DNA from 2 places in the Bacillus sp. 3255 genome. Region 2 is predicted to be linked to the other one. Evidence: riboswitches for the same ligand, from Rfam matches in the RefSeq annotation. Region 2 holds a riboswitch; the other holds the start of a gene.
What was found. Region 2 has a riboswitch for FMN ahead of ribD (bifunctional diaminohydroxyphosphoribosylaminopyrimidine deaminase/5-amino-6-(5-phosphoribosylamino)uracil reductase RibD). Riboswitches for the same ligand answer to the same signal wherever they lie in the genome.
Positions count from the first base shown of each region.

Region 1: it holds a riboswitch for FMN, as region 2 does, so the genes downstream of both, J2X61_RS14190 (DMT family transporter) here and ribD (bifunctional diaminohydroxyphosphoribosylaminopyrimidine deaminase/5-amino-6-(5-phosphoribosylamino)uracil reductase RibD) in region 2, are expected to answer to the same signal.

Region 1 covers NZ_JAVDUS010000008.1:125,632-134,523, reverse strand. The annotation lists gene J2X61_RS14225 (SPL family radical SAM protein) at 1-625, shown strand, start outside; gene J2X61_RS14220 (helix-turn-helix domain-containing protein) at 630-1,565, opposite strand; gene J2X61_RS14215 (ThuA domain-containing protein) at 1,772-2,509, shown strand; gene J2X61_RS14210 (CBO0543 family protein) at 2,570-3,073, opposite strand; gene J2X61_RS14205 (aminotransferase-like domain-containing protein) at 3,195-4,643, opposite strand; gene J2X61_RS14200 (DMT family transporter) at 4,769-5,695, shown strand; gene J2X61_RS14195 (CBO0543 family protein) at 5,797-6,345, shown strand; FMN riboswitch at 6,449-6,596, shown strand; gene J2X61_RS14190 (DMT family transporter) at 6,721-7,689, shown strand; gene J2X61_RS14185 (HAMP domain-containing protein) at 7,994-8,892, opposite strand, start outside.
Region 2 covers NZ_JAVDUS010000025.1:1,343-10,234, forward strand. The annotation lists gene J2X61_RS30450 (sensor domain-containing diguanylate cyclase) at 1-1,340, shown strand, start outside; FMN riboswitch at 1,430-1,612, shown strand; gene ribD (bifunctional diaminohydroxyphosphoribosylaminopyrimidine deaminase/5-amino-6-(5-phosphoribosylamino)uracil reductase RibD) at 1,842-2,951, shown strand; gene ribE (riboflavin synthase) at 2,968-3,639, shown strand; gene J2X61_RS30465 (bifunctional 3,4-dihydroxy-2-butanone-4-phosphate synthase/GTP cyclohydrolase II) at 3,676-4,902, shown strand; gene ribH (6,7-dimethyl-8-ribityllumazine synthase) at 4,958-5,428, shown strand; gene J2X61_RS30475 (site-2 protease family protein) at 5,429-6,073, shown strand; gene J2X61_RS30480 (segregation and condensation protein A) at 6,089-6,880, shown strand; gene scpB (SMC-Scp complex subunit ScpB) at 6,864-7,463, shown strand; gene J2X61_RS30490 (DUF2953 domain-containing protein) at 7,558-8,265, shown strand; gene ytfJ (GerW family sporulation protein) at 8,381-8,875, shown strand.

The DNA of each region.
Region 1 (8,892 bases), on a different contig from region 2:
GGCGGCCTTGCTGGCGAAGGAGCTGGCCAAGGCGAAGCGCCGGGGACCTGTGACCATCTTCATGTCCTCGGCGACGGACCCTTATCAGCCCCTGGAGTATCAAGAGCGGCTTACCCGCTCGCTCCTGGAAGCGATGATCGCGGAGCCGCCGGACTTCGTGTTCGTCCAAACCCGCAGCCCGCTGGTGAAGCGGGACGCGGATCTGCTGCAGGCGCTCGGCTGCCGGGTCCGGGTCAGCATGACGGTGGAGACGGACCGCGAGGACATCCGCCGGGCGTTCGCTCCGTCCGCGCCGCCGATCCCGGCGCGGCTGGCGGCGCTGCGCGAGCTGGCCGCACGCGGCATACCCGTGCAGGCCGCGATAGCGCCGGTGCTGCCGAGCTCGGAGCATTTCGCCGAGCGGCTGGTGGGCATCGTCGAGCGGGTGTGCATCGACGATTACTTCATGGGCGACGGCAGCGGAGGCCGCCGCACGGCGCGCATCGGCGTGCGCGCCATCTACGACGCGCTGGGGCTGCCGGACTGGTACGGTCCGGACGCGTTCAAGCGCGTGCACGAACAGCTCCTGCGGCATTTCCCGCAGGAGCGTGTGCTCGTCAGTCAGGAGGGCTTCTTGCCCGGCTGACGGATTAATCCGCTTGCGCGAGCAGGGGCGGCGCCCCTGCCTGGCTGCGCATGCGCTGTTTGAATTCTTTGGGCGAGCATTGATTATGCCGCTTGAACAGCTTGTAGAACTGGGCCATATTCAGAATGCCCACTTCGAAGCTGACATCCATCATGCTGAGGTCGCCTGTCAGAAGGAGACGCTCGGCTTTTTTGATGCGTTTGTAATTGACGTAATCCACGAAGGATATCCCCATCACTTTTTTGAAATACTTTATAAAGTAATGATAGCTCAGATTGAGCAGGGTGCAGACGTCTTCCACGGTAATTCGCTGGCTGAGATGCCGATCGATGTAGTCAAGCGCCGGCCGCAGGCGGGCGATCCCGGACTCGTCGGCATGCGCGGACAGGTTGCGGTTATCGCTGCGCAGCAGGAGCAGGAGCAGATTTTTGACCGCCGCACTGATGGCGAGCTCGTAGCCGATCTTACGTGATTGCGACTCTTCATAAATCTGATTGATCAGCTCATAAGCGGCCTGTTTCACGTCCGTATGGGTACGGAACAGCTCGTTGAACTCCTCCAGCGGATGCGTGAGCTCGGAGAAGCAGTGCAGATAGGGCATCGTACTGAGGTCAAAATGCTGCTTGAGATCGATTTGGAACACGATCTGCCGTAGAGGTCCGGCGGAATATTTGTAGGTCCGGTGCGGTTGGGACGAGCCCAGAACCATGACGTCGCCAGGCGAAAGCACCGTATGCTCATGCTTGGTTTGGATGCCGAGCAGGCCTTCCGTGACGACCAGAAACTCCACCTGCTTGTGCGAATGCCAGCTCCAGGGGCTGGGAGGCCCGAACTGCGAAGAGTCGAAGCTGAGCTCCCAGATTTTCAGGAACAGCAGCGGATTCTGATAGATGACTTCTTCATTAATAATTTCGGTGAAAGAAGTGGTTACAGGTTCCATGGATATGTAGACCTCGCTAGGTAAGGACATTTTTGAATATGTAGAACGTGCATGGAAATAAGATTTATCAACCAAAAGTATAGCATTGTTTAACCGGAAAGGACACTATTGCATAATAACTAAGCACAATCTTGTCTTTCATTCCCGGCAAGGACTGACTATACTCAGAATTAAGAATGAATACGATTTCTTGGAGGGAATAGATGATGAGTCAGAAGCTGAGAGTTACGGTTTGGAATGAGTTTCGTCATGAGAAAGAAAGTGAAATCGTACGCGCTGCCTACCCGGACGGCATTCATACTGCGATCGGCGAAGGAATCAGCGGGGATGTCGCTGTCACTTATGCAACCTTGGATGAGCCTGAGCACGGCCTGACGGAAGAGGTTTTGAATCATACGGACGTTCTGATTTGGTGGGGACATAAAGCGCATGGCGACGTGCAGGACGAAATTGTAGAGCGCGTTCAGAAGCGCGTATGGCAAGGCATGGGGCTTATCGTGCTGCATTCCGGACACTTCTCCAAAGTGTTCAAGAAGCTGATGGGCACATCCTGCGACCTCAAATGGCGTGAAGCGGACGAGAAAGAGCGCATTTGGGTCGTGGCGCCGGGCCATCCGATCGTAGAAGGCATCGGGGAGTATATTGACCTTGAAGCTGAGGAAATGTACGGCGAGCACTTCGATATCCCACAGCCGGATGAGCTGATCATGGTGTCCTGGTTCGAAGGCGGAGAAGTGTTCCGCAGCGGCTGCACGTTTAACCGCGGGAACGGGAAGATCTTCTATTTCCGCCCTGGTCATGAAACCTACCGTACGTACTATAACGAGCAAATTCGCCGCGTGATCTCCAATGCCGTTCATTGGGCTGCTCCTTCTACGCGCGAGTATCCGAAATACGGCAATCACAAACCGCTGGAAGAGATTAAAGCGAAAGTGAAAGCTTAGGTTATGAAATGAAATAAGCTGTTCCGGATGAGGTCTTAGGACCCGACGGGAACAGCTTTTTTATTTGCCTGTAAGAGGGACGCGATAGTAAATGACTAGAAAGACAACGCTTATCAAAGAAACCAGCAAGCCGGCCTTACGCCTCGTATGGAGCAGCCGGATCGTGCCGAACATGGTGAAATAGAAGGCGATTGACCAGTAGATGTTCCATCCATGCTCATAAGCAATGCGGCCAAACGCGTGCCAAATGAATTCAATGGTCGAGAACCCTGCGACCCAGATAAAGTAGTAGATCCTTTTGCTGAGCGCAGCGGCAGGATAGAAATGAAGATAGAGAAGCACGGCGCTCGGCAGCAAAATGAATGTATTTAACAGATCGGCGGTCTTATGACTCAGCAGGAAATCAGGATGAAACGCCCAGATCATATAATCATAGCACAAGAAGTTATATAGCAGATTGCAGAGCGACACAAAAAGCATCACATCATAATACTTCTGCCATTCTTTACGAGCACCTGTCGCAAGTGCCGCAGCCAAAAAGAGTAAATTAGTAATGAGTATCACGCAGAACAAGCCCCTAATAATGAGAGTAGAAAGCTATATGGTTCGTACGGTTAGTGTAACCCCCAGTTGGCAATTCTAATCGACGGCTGGCAGCTATTCTCTTAAGGCCGCGAGTGAGTGTTCAGGGGAGCCGCTCAGCTATATCGATTAACCGCCTAATCCCTTCACGGAGGCGGTTCTCATTCACGAAGGAGTAGCTCAAGCGGATACAGGACGACATCTGCTTAAGAGGATCGCAAATGACGCCGGGAATGAAAGAGACGGACTGCCGCAAGCACTCTTCCAGCAGCTCCTGTACGGGAACCTGCGGCGGGAGCTGCAGCCATAAATTGAAGCCGCCTTTGGGACTCGTCCAGTTCCACCCGGTCCGGCGCAGCTCCTCTTCGGCGATTTCTTTCCGAATCTGCAGAGCGATGCGCAGCTTCTCCAAATGCTGCTGCATGCGATCGGATTGGAAATAATGCAGGAACATCTTCTGGTTGACCAGCGGCGTACCGTTGTCAGCTAACGACTTGGCCGTGATTAGCGGCTTGAGCGCCATGGGTCTGCCCATTACGGCACAGATGCGCAGACCAGGCGCGATATATTTGCTGAAGCTCCGCAAGTAAATAACCCAGCCCTCGGTATCATAAGCGAAGAACGGCTGAGGAGGAGGCTCCTTCAGGTACATCTCGTGAATCGCATCGTCCTCAATCAGCAGGCAGCGATGCCGCTCGGCAAGCTCAACCAGCCGCTTGCGCTGCGGCGCAGGAACGGTATACCCCGTCGGATTATGAAAGGTTGGATTCATATAGAACAGCCGCGGCTTGAACTGCTTCATCAGATGCTCGACCTGATCCAGATCGTAACCGTCCCGCGTGATTTCCACGGGTAGGAGCCGGGCTCCTTGCTGCCTGAAGATATCAAGTGCTGCACTGTACGTGGGCCTCTCTACCAAGACGGGATCCATAGGCCGGAGATAGATCCTTGCAAGCAAATCGATAGCCTGCTGGCCGCCCGTTGTGATGAGCATTTCGTCTGTCGTCAGCTGCAGGCCATGTTGTTTGGCCATATAGCGGCATAGGTACTCACGAAGCTCCTCATCCCCTTGTGCGCCGGAGTAAGTGCCCATCAGTTTGGGATAAATATCGAACACCTGCTTCACATGCTCGGATAGAAACAGATTCGGGAGCAGATTAGGGTCGATCAACGCTTGCGAGAATTGGTAAGAGACAGGAACTTGCTGAATGTCCGAGAGGGCGTTATGCAGAGGGGATGAGATCGGGAGGGGGCTGCTCCCGGAGCCCGGACCGGCATGATCCGCCCATTCCGTTCCTTCCTTCGTTACGTTCGGACTTACATAGTAACCTGACTTTTCTTTCACATAAGCCCTGTTCGATTGCTTTAGCAGCTGATAAGCCCGAAATACAGTCAGCCTGTGTACCTGAAGCTCTTGGGCGAGAACCCGGACGGAAGGGAGCTTGTCATGCGCTCTCCATTCGCCCCGATCGATTCTAGCCGTTATGTGCGCGTATACTTGCTTGAAAAGCAGGTTCTTCTCAGTGGCGGATTGCGTACCAGGCCGTTTCATACGGATTCCTCCCTCCATCTATGTATCTATAACTATAATAACCTAAACCACGGTTAACTGTTCTATAGATTGGCAACTGTTCTGTTCTGTCCCTTGTATGATACTTACCAAGAGGAGGCAGGGCTATGATTATTTTGAACTATTTGCTTGTTTGTTTTATTTTCGGCACGACGTTTCTGGCGATTAAAGTGGGGGTGGATGCATCGGCGCCGCCATTTTTCTCAGCGGGCTTGAGATTTATAGTAGCCGGTTTGATATTATTTGGCTGGATGGTATGGCGGGGGAAAGCCAGGTTCGCTCACCTGTTCCGCCGGGAAATGCTGCTGACGGGAATCGGACTGACCTTCGGTACGTTCTCGACTTTGTATTGGGCGGAGCAGCACGTTGCATCCGGCATTGCTGCGGTATTATCGGCCACGGGGCCGATGATGATTCTCGTGCTGCAAACCTTCGTGCTGCGGCTGAAAGCGACGAGGCTGTCCGTATTCGGCTGTATGCTAGGCTTCGCGGGCATTGTCATTCTGCTGCTTCCGAATGTGGCGATTGCGGCTAATCTCGCTTGGGTGGCGGGATGCGCAGCGATTCTCGTCGGGGAATTGTTCTATTCTTCCGGCGCTCTCTATGCCAAGCGTGTTATTCAGCAATTCCCCGAGGCTTCGCCGATCGCCCTGAACGCTGCCCAGATGATATGGGGTGGAGGCCTGCTCCTCATCCTGTCCTTTTTCACGGAGCCGTTCGACGTCTCAGGCCTGTTGAATGCGAAGGCGGCCGGTTCTCTGCTCTATTTGACCGTCATCGGATCCATGGTCGGCCACAGCTTGTTTTATTGGCTTGTAGCCAAGACGAATCCAGTCTTTCCGGCTACATGGCTGTATGTCTCGCCGCTCATTGCTCTCGCGGTCGGGGTTGTCTTTTATGGGGAAACGATCACATGGCTGACCGCAGCGGGAGTGCTGACGGTGATCGCCGGCACCATTTGTGCCAATTTCGATAGCTTGAGGGCGCTGCTTAGAAAGAACAACCGGGGGAAGCAGGTCGCGAATGCAAGTTAACCACTGTATGATTCATACGAAACAGCCATAAATGGAATACTAAGGTATCAAGCAGATGAGTGAACTTGCAGGAAGTAAAGCTTTATGAATGGAGTTAATCGATGGGTGACGCAGCAGCCTTTTTTCGTTCATCTTTACCTATAGCTATGGCCCTGCTGTGCCTGATTTCGGCGTGGCGTTTCGGGGATTGGAGAAACTGGAGAACCTACTATCCCACTATCTTGTTCGCCGTTAGTGTGGATTTCTTCATTTCTCTGCTCCTTTATAAGCACCAACTTTGGCAGTTTCATAAAACGTCGACTATTCCCAACCATACATTGGCGGATTTCATGATCGCTTTCACGAATCTCCCCTGTATTGTGCTGGTCTATTTAACGCATTATCCTTTGAAGTCGCGGATGTGGAAACAGCTTGTTTATATAGCGGCCTGGTCAATTGCTTTTACCGGCGTCGAAGCGGTGTTCTTCTTTGCGCATTTAATGACTTATCACAACAACTGGAGCTTCGCTTGGTCCATCGTTGTCTGGGTATTCATGTTCCTCGGACTCCGGCTGCATTTCGCGAAACCGCTGTGGGCTTGGTTACTTTGCTTGGTTTGTACGGCGTTCCTGATTGTGTTTTTCCATATTCCGGTTCTGGAGATGAAATAGGCTGCCGCTTTATGGCGGTTCTTGCAGATATGTCTTGCAGAAAGATGTGCAGAAATGTATTGCCAGTTAAACTGTAACATGTTAAGATACACTTCAATAGAAGTTGAACCTTCGGGGCAGGGTGTAATTCCCTACCGGCGGTGAAGATACGTCCGTTGTATCTCAAGCCCGCGACTCCCGGCCTACAGGCTGGGACTGACTTGGTGCGATTCCAAGGCCGACGGTTATAGTCCGGATGGGAGAAGGTGAAAAGCAGCTTGTCAAAAACTTATGTTTTTGGCAGGTCTGTTTGTCGATGCCCCCGCTGAATGCCAGTGGGGGCATCGTCTCTTTTCAGAAGGTTCAATTCAAAAAAATCCTTAGGAGGTTTTTGAATTGGAGAATGCATTCGAGTTGAGAAGTAAAAGCGCGGAGGTCCTGTCTACGCGCAGTCGCGGTATCAGCGGCATCTGGTACGTCGCTCTCGGCGCTACGTTATGGGGGCTTGATCCGCTGTTCCGGATTTTGCTGTTGAAGAGCTTTACCTCTGCGCAGATCGTTTTTGTCGAGCATCTGCTGCTGGCTTTGTACGCAGTGCCGGTACTGGCGAAGTACCGCAAGACACTGGCCGGCAAGCTGACGCTTGCCGTCATCGGCGCCCTGCTCTTTATCTCATGGGGCGGTTCCGCCATCGCTACGATCCTGTTCACGGCGGCTTTCTCGCACGGTAATGCCAATGCCATTTTACTTTTGCAGAAATTACAGCCCTTATTCGCTATCCTATTAGCCCGCGTGCTGCTCAAAGAAACGTTGCCCTCCAAATTTGCTGCCTATATCCTTGTTGCGCTGTTAGGCACTTATCTGTTGACGTTCGGCTTTGCTTCGCCGCAGTTGGGCTTGCATGACCTCGGCACCGTAGCTTGCCTATTCTCCATTCTGGCGGCTGCCCTGTGGGGCGGCTCGACGGTCATGGGGAAATATCTGCTCCATCAAAAGCTGGATTTCCCTGTTGTCACTTCGCTCCGCTTCCTGCTGGCAATCCCGCTGCTGACGGTCGTCCTGCTGTCGAGCGGCAATGCGTGGCATGCTAACGGATCCGGCGGAGCCATGGCGCTGATCGCGGTGAACCTGCTGTTTCAGGCGTTTTTCCCGGGGCTGCTCTCCATGCTGCTCTACTACAAAGGGCTTTCGTCCACGAAGGCGTTCTTCGCCACATTGGCTGAGCTTGCGTTCCCTGCGGTAGGGGTTCTCATGAATTGGCTCGTGTTCGGACAGAAGCTGACGCTTGGCCAGCTCGCGGGATTTATCTTGATTTGGTTCACGCTGTGGGCGATGAGCCGCAACTCCAATAAAGCGAAGGCATAAGAGTTCCTTGCTGAGCGCATGCACAATGTTCCTTTTGTGCGAATGGGAAATAGGAGGCGCTATATGGGCAAATACGGATGCATTCTTATGCCGAGCGGAAATCCAGTATCTTATTAGCCTCGAAAAGCTGCTAGTCCGGTCATTATTGGCAAAATAGAGGATTGTATTTCCCAATGCACTCGCTGCGTGCTTGGTTTCAGACATCATAGCGCACTCTATTTCCTCATCCTACGCATACGACAAAGAAGCTATCCCTACGGTCTGATTATAGACCTTCTGGATAGCTTCTGTTATTATGCCTGCCCTAAGATACTTTCGGCATGGAGGCATCGCTGCCTTTGTCGGGCTCCTCAACCCCCCGCTCAATAAAAAAGGATACGCCGTCACGCTCGTTCGCAGCGCGAACCGTCATGCCGTGATGCTCAACAATTTGCTTCACAATGGCCAGTCCAAGGCCGAACTCACCGTCACCGCCGGAGCGAAACGGCTCGAACAGGCTGTCCGCTACAGCCTGTTCGATAGGCGGACCGTCGTTGCTGAGCCGCAGCAGCGAGAAGCCGTCCGCAGCCGCCGTGCATTCGCCAACTGGATGTGGCGTAAGCACAATCCGTATACAGCTCTTGGCATAGCGCAGCTGATTGTCGAGCATATTCTCGAGTGCGATCTTCCATTGATCGGGATCGCCGGCCAGCGTTACGGGGGAGAGTTCCGTCTGCCACTCGATTTCCGGGCGCCGGTAGCGCAGGCGCTCCATCACATCCTCCACGACCTCCTGCAGCGCAAAGGAACGGAACGGCTTCTCTCTGGCCGTTACATAATTCAGCTTGTTCAACAGCAGCAGGTCGCGAATCCGCTTCTCCAGCCGTTCGCCTTCTTTCATAATGACGCCTACGCTTTCACTCAGGCTGCCTTTGGGGAAAACACCGTCTTGAATCGACTGCGCGTAGCTGCGAATGACCATGACCGGCGTTTTGAGCTCATGCGAGGTGTGCTGCAGGAAAAATTGCTGCGCCCGGTCCTGGCGCACAAGGCGCTGCCGCATCGCCTCGATCGCTTTGGCCAGACGGCCGACTTCATCCTTGCGGTCCGTCTCGATCGGCTCATGCCAGTCGCGCTCGGCCATGCGTCCGACATGCCGCTCCATCTGCACGAGCGGGCGGGTGAAGTAGCGGGCGATGATCAAGCAGGGCAGCCATGAGAGGA
Region 2 (8,892 bases):
CAGGCGTTTATGTCGCTCAAAATGCGGACCTGTCAGACCGTTACGATATACTGCAATTGCTGAGGCATAATCACTCCAGCTTGAGTTCGGTTACGCTTATCGACCGCACGGGAGTTATCACCGACGCATCTCCCGTACAGGTCGGGCTGCAGGGGCAGCATGTGTCCGGTGTCGTTGCACGGTTGTTCGCAGAGCGAAAGTATGGCATTTCAGAAGCTTATGCAACGGAAGCAGGAGTGTTATCCGTAGCGCTTGTGCAGCCTTTATTTGACGAAAGGGGCGAGTTTCTGGGGGCGCTGAGCGGGACGATCTCGCTGCATGAGTCGAATCTCTTTAATACGGTATTAAGCGATTCGATGAAGGACACCGAAGGCACTTACGTATATGTTGTCGGGTCCAGAGGCGAGCTGATCTATCATCCGGACCCGACGCGCATCGGCGAGGATGTCAGCAGCAATCCGGCGGTACAAGATATTCTTCATGGAGAGAGCGGCGTTAGGAGAATCAAGAATAGCAAGGGGGTCGACATGCTAGCCAGCTATACGTATATGAACGAGACCGGCTGGGGCATTATCGCGCAGACCCCTACGGAAGTCGTGCTGAACGAGGCGCGTCATCTTGTTTTACAAATGCTGGCGTATGTGGTTCCCATTCTGCTCGCATTCCTGATCGGGATCTATGTGGCAATCGGCAAAATGTCACAGCCGCTCGTAAGGCTAGCCCAATACGCGCAAAAGCTGTCAGCCGACAATCTGATTCGCGAGGAACCTCCCCGCATCCATTCCTGGCTGTACGAAGCGAATAAGCTGCACCAAGCTCTCGGCGTGGCCGTAAAGCATTTGCGCTCCGAGTTCGACCATCTATCGGTGGTCGCGCAAACGGATTCGTTGACGGGGCTGTACAACCGCCGTACGATGGAGGCATACTTGCATAACCTTGTAGGTCAGAACAAGGCTTTCGCTTTTTTGCTTATCGACATCGACCGCTTTAAGCTCGTGAATGATCAGGAGGGGCATGAGACTGGGGATAAAGTGCTGCAATTGGTTGCATCCATTTTGCAATCATGTGTGGACGGGCGGGGCTACTGTTTTCGGTTTGGCGGAGAGGAGTTCGTCATCCTGCTGCCGGATCAGAGTCTGGAAGCGGCGCTCGAGGAGGCTGAGCGTATTCGCCAGTCGATGGAGACGAACCGGGGATACAATGGTCGAAAAGTGACGCTGTCGATCGGCGTAGCCGCCTACCCGCTGACCACGAGCGAGCCGGACAAGCTGTTCGAACAGGCGGACAAAGCGCTGTACCGCGCCAAAAGCGGCGGCCGCAACCGGGTTGAATCGGCTTGAAGTACGCTCGGTTCCCTGATGTGTTAAAAAAGACCTTGCTTTTTCGAAGTGTGAGTGATAAATTTTTCATAAGTTACTTTTCATATGTGTGCAACCTTCGGGGCGTGGTGAAATTCCACACCGGCGGTGATTCGACGGCTGGCCATTAGGCTGGAGCGTCGATCAGTCCGTGACCCGTTTTGAAGCTAGCGGTACCTGACATACAGCTTCGCTACGGCTGACCCGGTGAGAATCCGGGACCGACAGTATAGTCTGGATGGGAGAAGGAGAATGCGAATCCAAGATTCGCTGTGCATGCTTGTACATTTTTTCACGAGAACAAAAATTCGGCAGGTCTGTCCTTTCGACAACTACGCCGGTCTTGTTTGATTTGATCAAAAATGGAGCAGGCGCGTACAGCCGAGGCTTTTTCGTGTTACCTACAAATCTCTGGCCCCTATCCGATATGCGGAGGGGTCTTTTGGCGTTCGTTCAAATTCTACCTATTGGCGGTGAACAGGCATGCATGTCTTGAATGATGAAGCATATATGAGGCTAGCGCTGCAAATGGCCGAAAGCGCGCTTGGCCAAACAGGGATCAACCCGGTTGTCGGCTGCGTGCTGGTCAAGGAGGGGCGCATCGTTGGCATGGGGGCTCATTTGAAAAGAGGACATGGCCATGCCGAGGTTCTCGCTCTGGCTATGGCCGGCGAGGAGGCAAGCGGCAGCACCGCCTATGTCACCTTGGAGCCGTGCAGCCACTACGGCAAGACGCCGCCCTGCAGCGATCGCTTGATCGCCGCGGGAGTGACGCGCGTCGTGGTTGCCGGCACGGACCCGAATCCCCAGGTGGCCGGCACCGGTATCGCCAAGCTGCGAGCCCACGGCATCGACGTCTCCGTCGGGCTGCTGGGGGAGGAAGCCGCGGCGATGAACGAGGCTTTCAACAAATATATCGTCACGCGCATGCCATTCGTGACGCTGAAGACCGCCAGCACGCTGGACGGCCGCATCGCCTCCAAGACCGGCGACAGCCGGTGGATCACATCGCCGGCGTCGCGCGCTTATGTGCATACCCTGCGCCACCGGCATCAGGGCATCATGGTCGGCGTCGAGACGATCATCGCCGACGATCCGCTCCTCAGCGCGCGCGGCGACGTACCGGCCCTGCAGCCGGTACGGATTATCGCGGACTCGCGCTTGCGGATCCCGCCGGGCGCCCGGGTGCTCACGGAGCAGGATCGTCAGCCGACGATCCTGCTCGCGACCGCACAGGCGCCCGCAGAGCGGCGTGCCGCGCTGGAAGCGCGCGGCATCACGGTGCTCACCTGCGGGGACGGCCCGCAGGTGGATCTGACGCTCGCGATGCGCCAGCTCGGCGAGCGCGAGATCGGCTCCATCCTCCTCGAGGGTGGAGGACGGCTTAACGGCGCCATGCTGGAGCGGCGCCTGCTGGACAAGCTGGTGCTGATGTTTGCGCCGAAACTGATCGGCGGGGGACATGCAGCACCGGTGAACATCAACTTCGAAGGCTTCGCGAAGATGGATGACGCATTGACGCTCGACCGGTTGAAGGTCGAGCAGCTCGGACCGGATATTTGCATAACGGGCTATCCGGCGTATCAAGACTGACGAATGGAGGGCTGCCATGTTTACCGGCATAATTGAAGAAATCGGCCGCATGCGCCGCATTCATAGCGTGGGTCAAGCGATGGTATTGACGATTGCCGCACATAAAGTGCTCGAGGACGTACACTTGGGCGATAGCATCTCCGTGAACGGTGTCTGCTTGACAGTCATCTCGTTCGACAGCGAATCGTTCTCGGTGGATGTGATGCCGGAAACGTACCGCAAGACGAATTTGCGCAACCTGCAGACAGGCGCCCGCGTGAATCTGGAACGGGCGATGGCGGCGAACGGCCGGTTCGGCGGACATATCGTGCAAGGACATGTGGACGCAACGGCGACGATTCTGTCACGCGTTCCGGAAGAAAACGCGGTCGTTTACCGGTTCGAACCGGACAATCCGCATATTTTCAGATATATCATTCCCGGCGGATCTATTACGATTGACGGCATCTCACTGACCGTCGTCGATGTGACGGAACGCGATGTGGCCGTCTCCATCATTCCGCATACGCTCGCTCAAACGGTGCTGCAGGATAAAAAAGCCGGCGACACCATTAACATGGAATGCGACGTTCTAGGCAAATATATGGAGCGACTGCTGAAATTCGGACCTGCCGATAACGTGCAAGGCAGCGGGAAGAAGCAAAGTACGTTAACGGCCGGCTTTCTAGCAGACCATGGCTTTATGTAAGACGGAAATTAAGCTCGAAGAAGAGGTGATTCAACCATGACACAAATACGTTTCAGTACGATAGAGGAAGCGCTGAGAGACCTCAGCTTAGGCAAAGTTATTATTGCCGTTGACGACGAAGACCGCGAGAACGAAGGGGATTTTATTGCCCTGGCTGACAAAACGACGCCGGAAGTGATCAATTTCATGATCAAGGAAGGCCGTGGTCTCGTCTGCGCGCCGATCACGGAGGAGCGTGCGCAAGAGCTCGATCTGCCGCCGATGGTCGCGAGGAATACGGATTACCACGGAACCGCCTTTACGGTATCGGTCGACCATATCGAGACAAGTACAGGGATATCGGCGCACGAACGTTCAAGAACGGTGATGGGCTTGATTCATCCGGCAACGAAGCCGCAGGATTTCCGCAGGCCCGGCCATATTTTCCCGCTGATCGCCAAGAAAGGCGGCGTGCTGCGCAGAGCGGGTCACACCGAAGCGGCTGTGGATCTGGCTATTCTATGCGGATCCTACCCGGCGGCCGTGATCTGTGAAGTCATTAAGGAAGACGGCACGATGGCCCGTGTTCCGGATCTGATGGAGATTGCGGAGAAACACAATTTGTGCTTGATTACGATTCAGGATTTGATTCAATACCGCAACAGGCAGGAGAAGCTCGTCCAGCGTGAAGTGGAAATCAATCTGCCGACCGATTTCGGTACGTTTAAGGCGATCGCCTATACGAACCAGCTCGATAATAAGGAGCATGTCGCTCTGGTCAAAGGGGTCATCGACCCTGCGAAGCCTACGCTGGTGCGTGTGCATTCCGAGTGCCTGACGGGCGATGTGTTTCATTCGCACCGCTGCGATTGCGGGCCACAGCTGGATAGCGCACTAAAACAGATTGATGAAGAGGGCAATGGTGTATTATTATATATGCGACAGGAAGGCCGCGGCATCGGTTTAATCAATAAATTGAAAGCTTACGCTTTGCAGGAGCAGGGATTGGACACGGTTGAGGCGAATATTAAGCTTGGCTTCGCTCCGGATCTTCGCGATTACGGAATCGGCGCTCAGATATTGAAGGATCTCGGCATCAGCCAGCTCCGCCTGCTAACGAATAATCCGCGCAAAATCAAAGGTCTCGAAGGCTATGGCCTGGAGGTCGTTGAGCGCGTGCCGATCCAGATGGCCTCTAAGGAGGACAATGTGAATTATTTGCGGACCAAGAAGCAGAAGCTTGGCCATATGCTGAGTTTCCACGATTCCGGCAGCGGCATTTAAGGCACGATCATTTTACCAATAAACCGGTTTTCATAGAGAAAGGGAGAATATAACCATGGCTACGATTTACGAAGGACATTTAGTATCGCAGAATTTGAAGTACGGCATTGTTGTTGGACGTTTCAATGAATTTATTACTTCCAAGCTGCTCGGCGGCGCACAAGACGCTTTGAAACGCCACGGTGTAGAGGATAACGAAGTGGACATCGCTTGGGTACCCGGCGCATTCGAGCTTCCGCTTATTGCACAGAAGATGGCGGAGAGCGGGAAATACGATGCAGTGATTACGCTTGGCGCCGTCATTCGCGGTTCAACGCCTCATTTTGATTATGTATGCAGCGAAGTTGCCAAAGGCGTTTCGGCGATCAACCTGAAAACCGGCGTGCCAACGATTTTCGGCGTATTGACGACGGATTCGATTGAACAAGCTGTGGAGCGTGCGGGGACGAAGGCTGGCAACAAAGGCTGGGAAGCTGCTGTAACCGCGATTGAAATGGCGAACTTGACGAAGCAATTCTCTTCCTAAATGCTTTCGTATTATCATCTGGAGACGCTGCTCCCACGGCTGCTTGCGTTCCTGATCGCCATGACGCTGCACGATGCGGCGCATGCGGGCTTGGCCAAGCTGCTCGGGGACTCTTCCGCCCGGAATAACAAACGTTTATCGCTGAACCCCTTGGTGCATTTGGACACCTTGGGGCTCGCGATGATTGTTTTCGGTCCGTACGGCTGGTCCAAACCGATGCCGGTCAACGCTTCGAATTTTAAGAGAAAGCCCAAGCTGTCCCATACTCTCGTTTACATAGCCGGTCCATTAACCAATTTGCTGCTCGCGTTGTTCTTCTGGTGGCTCTATTTCTTTCTTCCGTCATTCGTACAGGGAGATGCGTCCGAGTCGATCGTCGTGGAACAGTGGCGAGTCTATTTGCAGTACGGCGTCATCGTCAATATCATGCTTGCCGTCATTCATATGGTACCGCTTTACCCGCTCGACGGGTGGCACATCGTGCAAGGCCTGGTCCCTCCGAACCAGCAAAGATGGATGGATCACAACAAGCGTTATGCACTTATTCTAGTTATTGTGTTGCTGATTACTCCTGCCGGTCAATGGGCGCTTGAACATGTATACCCGCTTGCCGCGCAATTGGTTATGAATCTATTTTCTATATGACAAGGGGGAGAATAAATGAAAGTTACTTATAAGCTGGAAGCTTTTGAAGGCCCCCTTGATCTCTTGCTTCATCTTATCGATAAAAATGAACTTGACATTTATAATATTCCGATCAAAGAAATCACGGAGCAATACTTAGAGTACGTACAAGCCATGCAGGAATTCGAACTGGAAGTGACGAGCGAATTTCTCGTGATGGCTGCGACGCTGCTTTCGATTAAGAGCAAAATGCTGCTGCCTAAGCCGCCTGTGATCGATGAGTTCGACGAATATTTTGACGATATGGAAGACGAATTGGATCCGCGAGCTGAACTTGTCGCCAAGCTGATCGAGTACCGGAAGTACAAATCCATTGCGGACATGCTCCGGGACAAAGAGGTGGAGCGAAGCCAGATCTATACGCGCGAGCCGGAAGATTTGACGCCGTTCCTGCAGCAGGTGCAGGAGAATCCGGTGGAAGGATTGGATGTCGCCGATTTGTTGTATGCGTTTCAGCGTACGCTGCGCAAGCTGGCGAACCGGAACGTCGTTACCCGGATTCGCCGGGATGAAATTTCCGTGAAAGAGCGGATTCGCGAGGTCGTGGACTTGCTTAGAGTTCGCGGCGGCAAGCTGCTTTTCTCCAAGCTGTTTGATTACGAAATGACGCGGGAAGAAATTGTCGTCACGTTCCTGGCGATTCTCGAGCTGATGAAGATGAAGAGAGTCGTCTGTTATCAATACCGGTTGTTCGAAGATATCGTCATTCAAGCTAAAGAGGAGGATTCCATTGACACTCAATTTTCAACAGATGAAATCGATTATTGAAGGATTGCTCTTTGCCTCTGGTGACGAAGGTTTGGATGCCAAACAAATCGCCGAGGTCATGGATCTGGATGCCTATCTGGTACGCGATCTCATCAAGGATATGCGAACGGATTTCAAGCGCAAGCACCGCGGGATACAGATCGTGGAGGTAGCCGGCGCCTACCAGTTGACTACGCTGGCCGAGCATGCCCCCTACTTCGAACGATTGGCTTATACGCCATCCCGTTCATCTTTATCGCAAGCTGCGCTTGAAACTTTATCGATTATTGCCTATAAGCAGCCCATTACAAGGGTGGAGATAGAAGAAATTCGCGGCGTGAAATGCGACCGTGCCCTCGCTACCTTGACGAGCAAGGATCTGATTATTGAAGTCGGACGAGCCGATGCGGTAGGAAAACCGATTTTGTACGGAACGTCCAAACAATTTCTGGAGTATTTTGGCCTTAGTTCAATTAGTGAACTGCCGGATACGGCGAACTTCCAAGGGGAGTTCGATCTGGAAGAAGAGACGCGCATGTTATTTGACCGGATCGGAGATCAGAAGCAGCTCACGTTGGACGACGTAGCGGAAGAAACCGAATAGGAAGAAATGCATTTCATTTCCTTCAGATGCTCATACTAACTCCACGTGCCGGAAACACATTTCCAGCCGTGGATTTTTTTTGTTAAGGAGGAGAATGGGGTTGTTGTGGGTTGCGCTTATCATTGTTGTAGTTCTCATGGTCATCCTCATAGTGCTATTAAGCTTCATCCGGGGAGAATTTTATTTCTCCAGGGTCAAGGATAATGACACTCTTTCTGTGGAAGTGCGTGCGCTTTTTGGGCTAGTCCGCTATCGATACGTCATTCCCATTATACAGTTCAAAGGATTTACGAAAGGGATTCTGATCAAATCCGAGGTCGTCTCCAAAGCGGAAGCGAAGCTGAAAGATGAAAGCAAGGATCACATTACCAAAGAGAAAGTGATCACCTACTTCAAGGAAGCCAAAGACGCGCTTGTACATACGTTGAATCTGTATGATTGGATGAAACAGACGCTCGCCAAAGTTCAGTGTACGGAGCTGAAGTGGATCACCCGCCTCGGGATCGGCGATGCGCCGGAAACCGCCATTACGACGGGAATCGTATGGGGGATCAAATCTTCGCTGCTCGGTTTTACGATGCGGTATGTTCAGTTAAAGGCAACGCCGCGGATCGATGTCATTCCGCAATTCAATGAGAAAATTTTCTCCACCGAGGTGCGAGTGGCGGGTAGAATCCGCGTGTGGCATGTGATGTTTGCTGGGGTCAGACTTATGGCCAGAGCCTCCAAAGTGAAAGGCGGTATCCGGACGTGGATCAAATTAGCGCTCAAAGCGAGGTCCAGACTCAAAACTGCGTCGTGATGTACATAAGGCTATTCCTCTAAGGGCACTCTAATAAAGAACCAATCTTGGTCTTTGATGTTTATACGTAGAGTGCCAGCTTTACCAGGAGATAACGCTAAGGAGGAGTACACACATGTCAGAACATCCAATTCAAGGCCTTATGAAAGTCGCCATGGAAAATATTAAAGAAATGGTTGACGTGAACACGATTGTGGGCGATCCGGTAGAGACGCCCGATGGCAGTGTCATCATGCCGATCTCCAAAGTTGGATTCGGCTTCGCTGCCGGCGGCAGTGAGTTCGTGACCGACTCCGAAATTGAGATTGAGGGCGGCACGATTAATAAAAGCGATGCACTGAACGCGAAAGTCGCTCTTCCGTTCGGCGGCGGCAGCGGCGGCGGGGTATCGATTACGCCAATCGCCTTCCTCGTCGTCGGAAAGAACGGCGTGAAAGTCGTTCCGCTTGACAACCAGACCCATATTCTTGAGCGCTTGATCGATTCCGCGCCGCAAGTTGTGGACCGGATTCAGTCGATGGTGAAAGGCTTCAATGCCAAATCCGGCACGATCGGTTCCACGGGGACAAACAATGTGACGAATATCGAGAACCAAAATTTTATCGTGTAATCGGGCTCGAGCTGCTT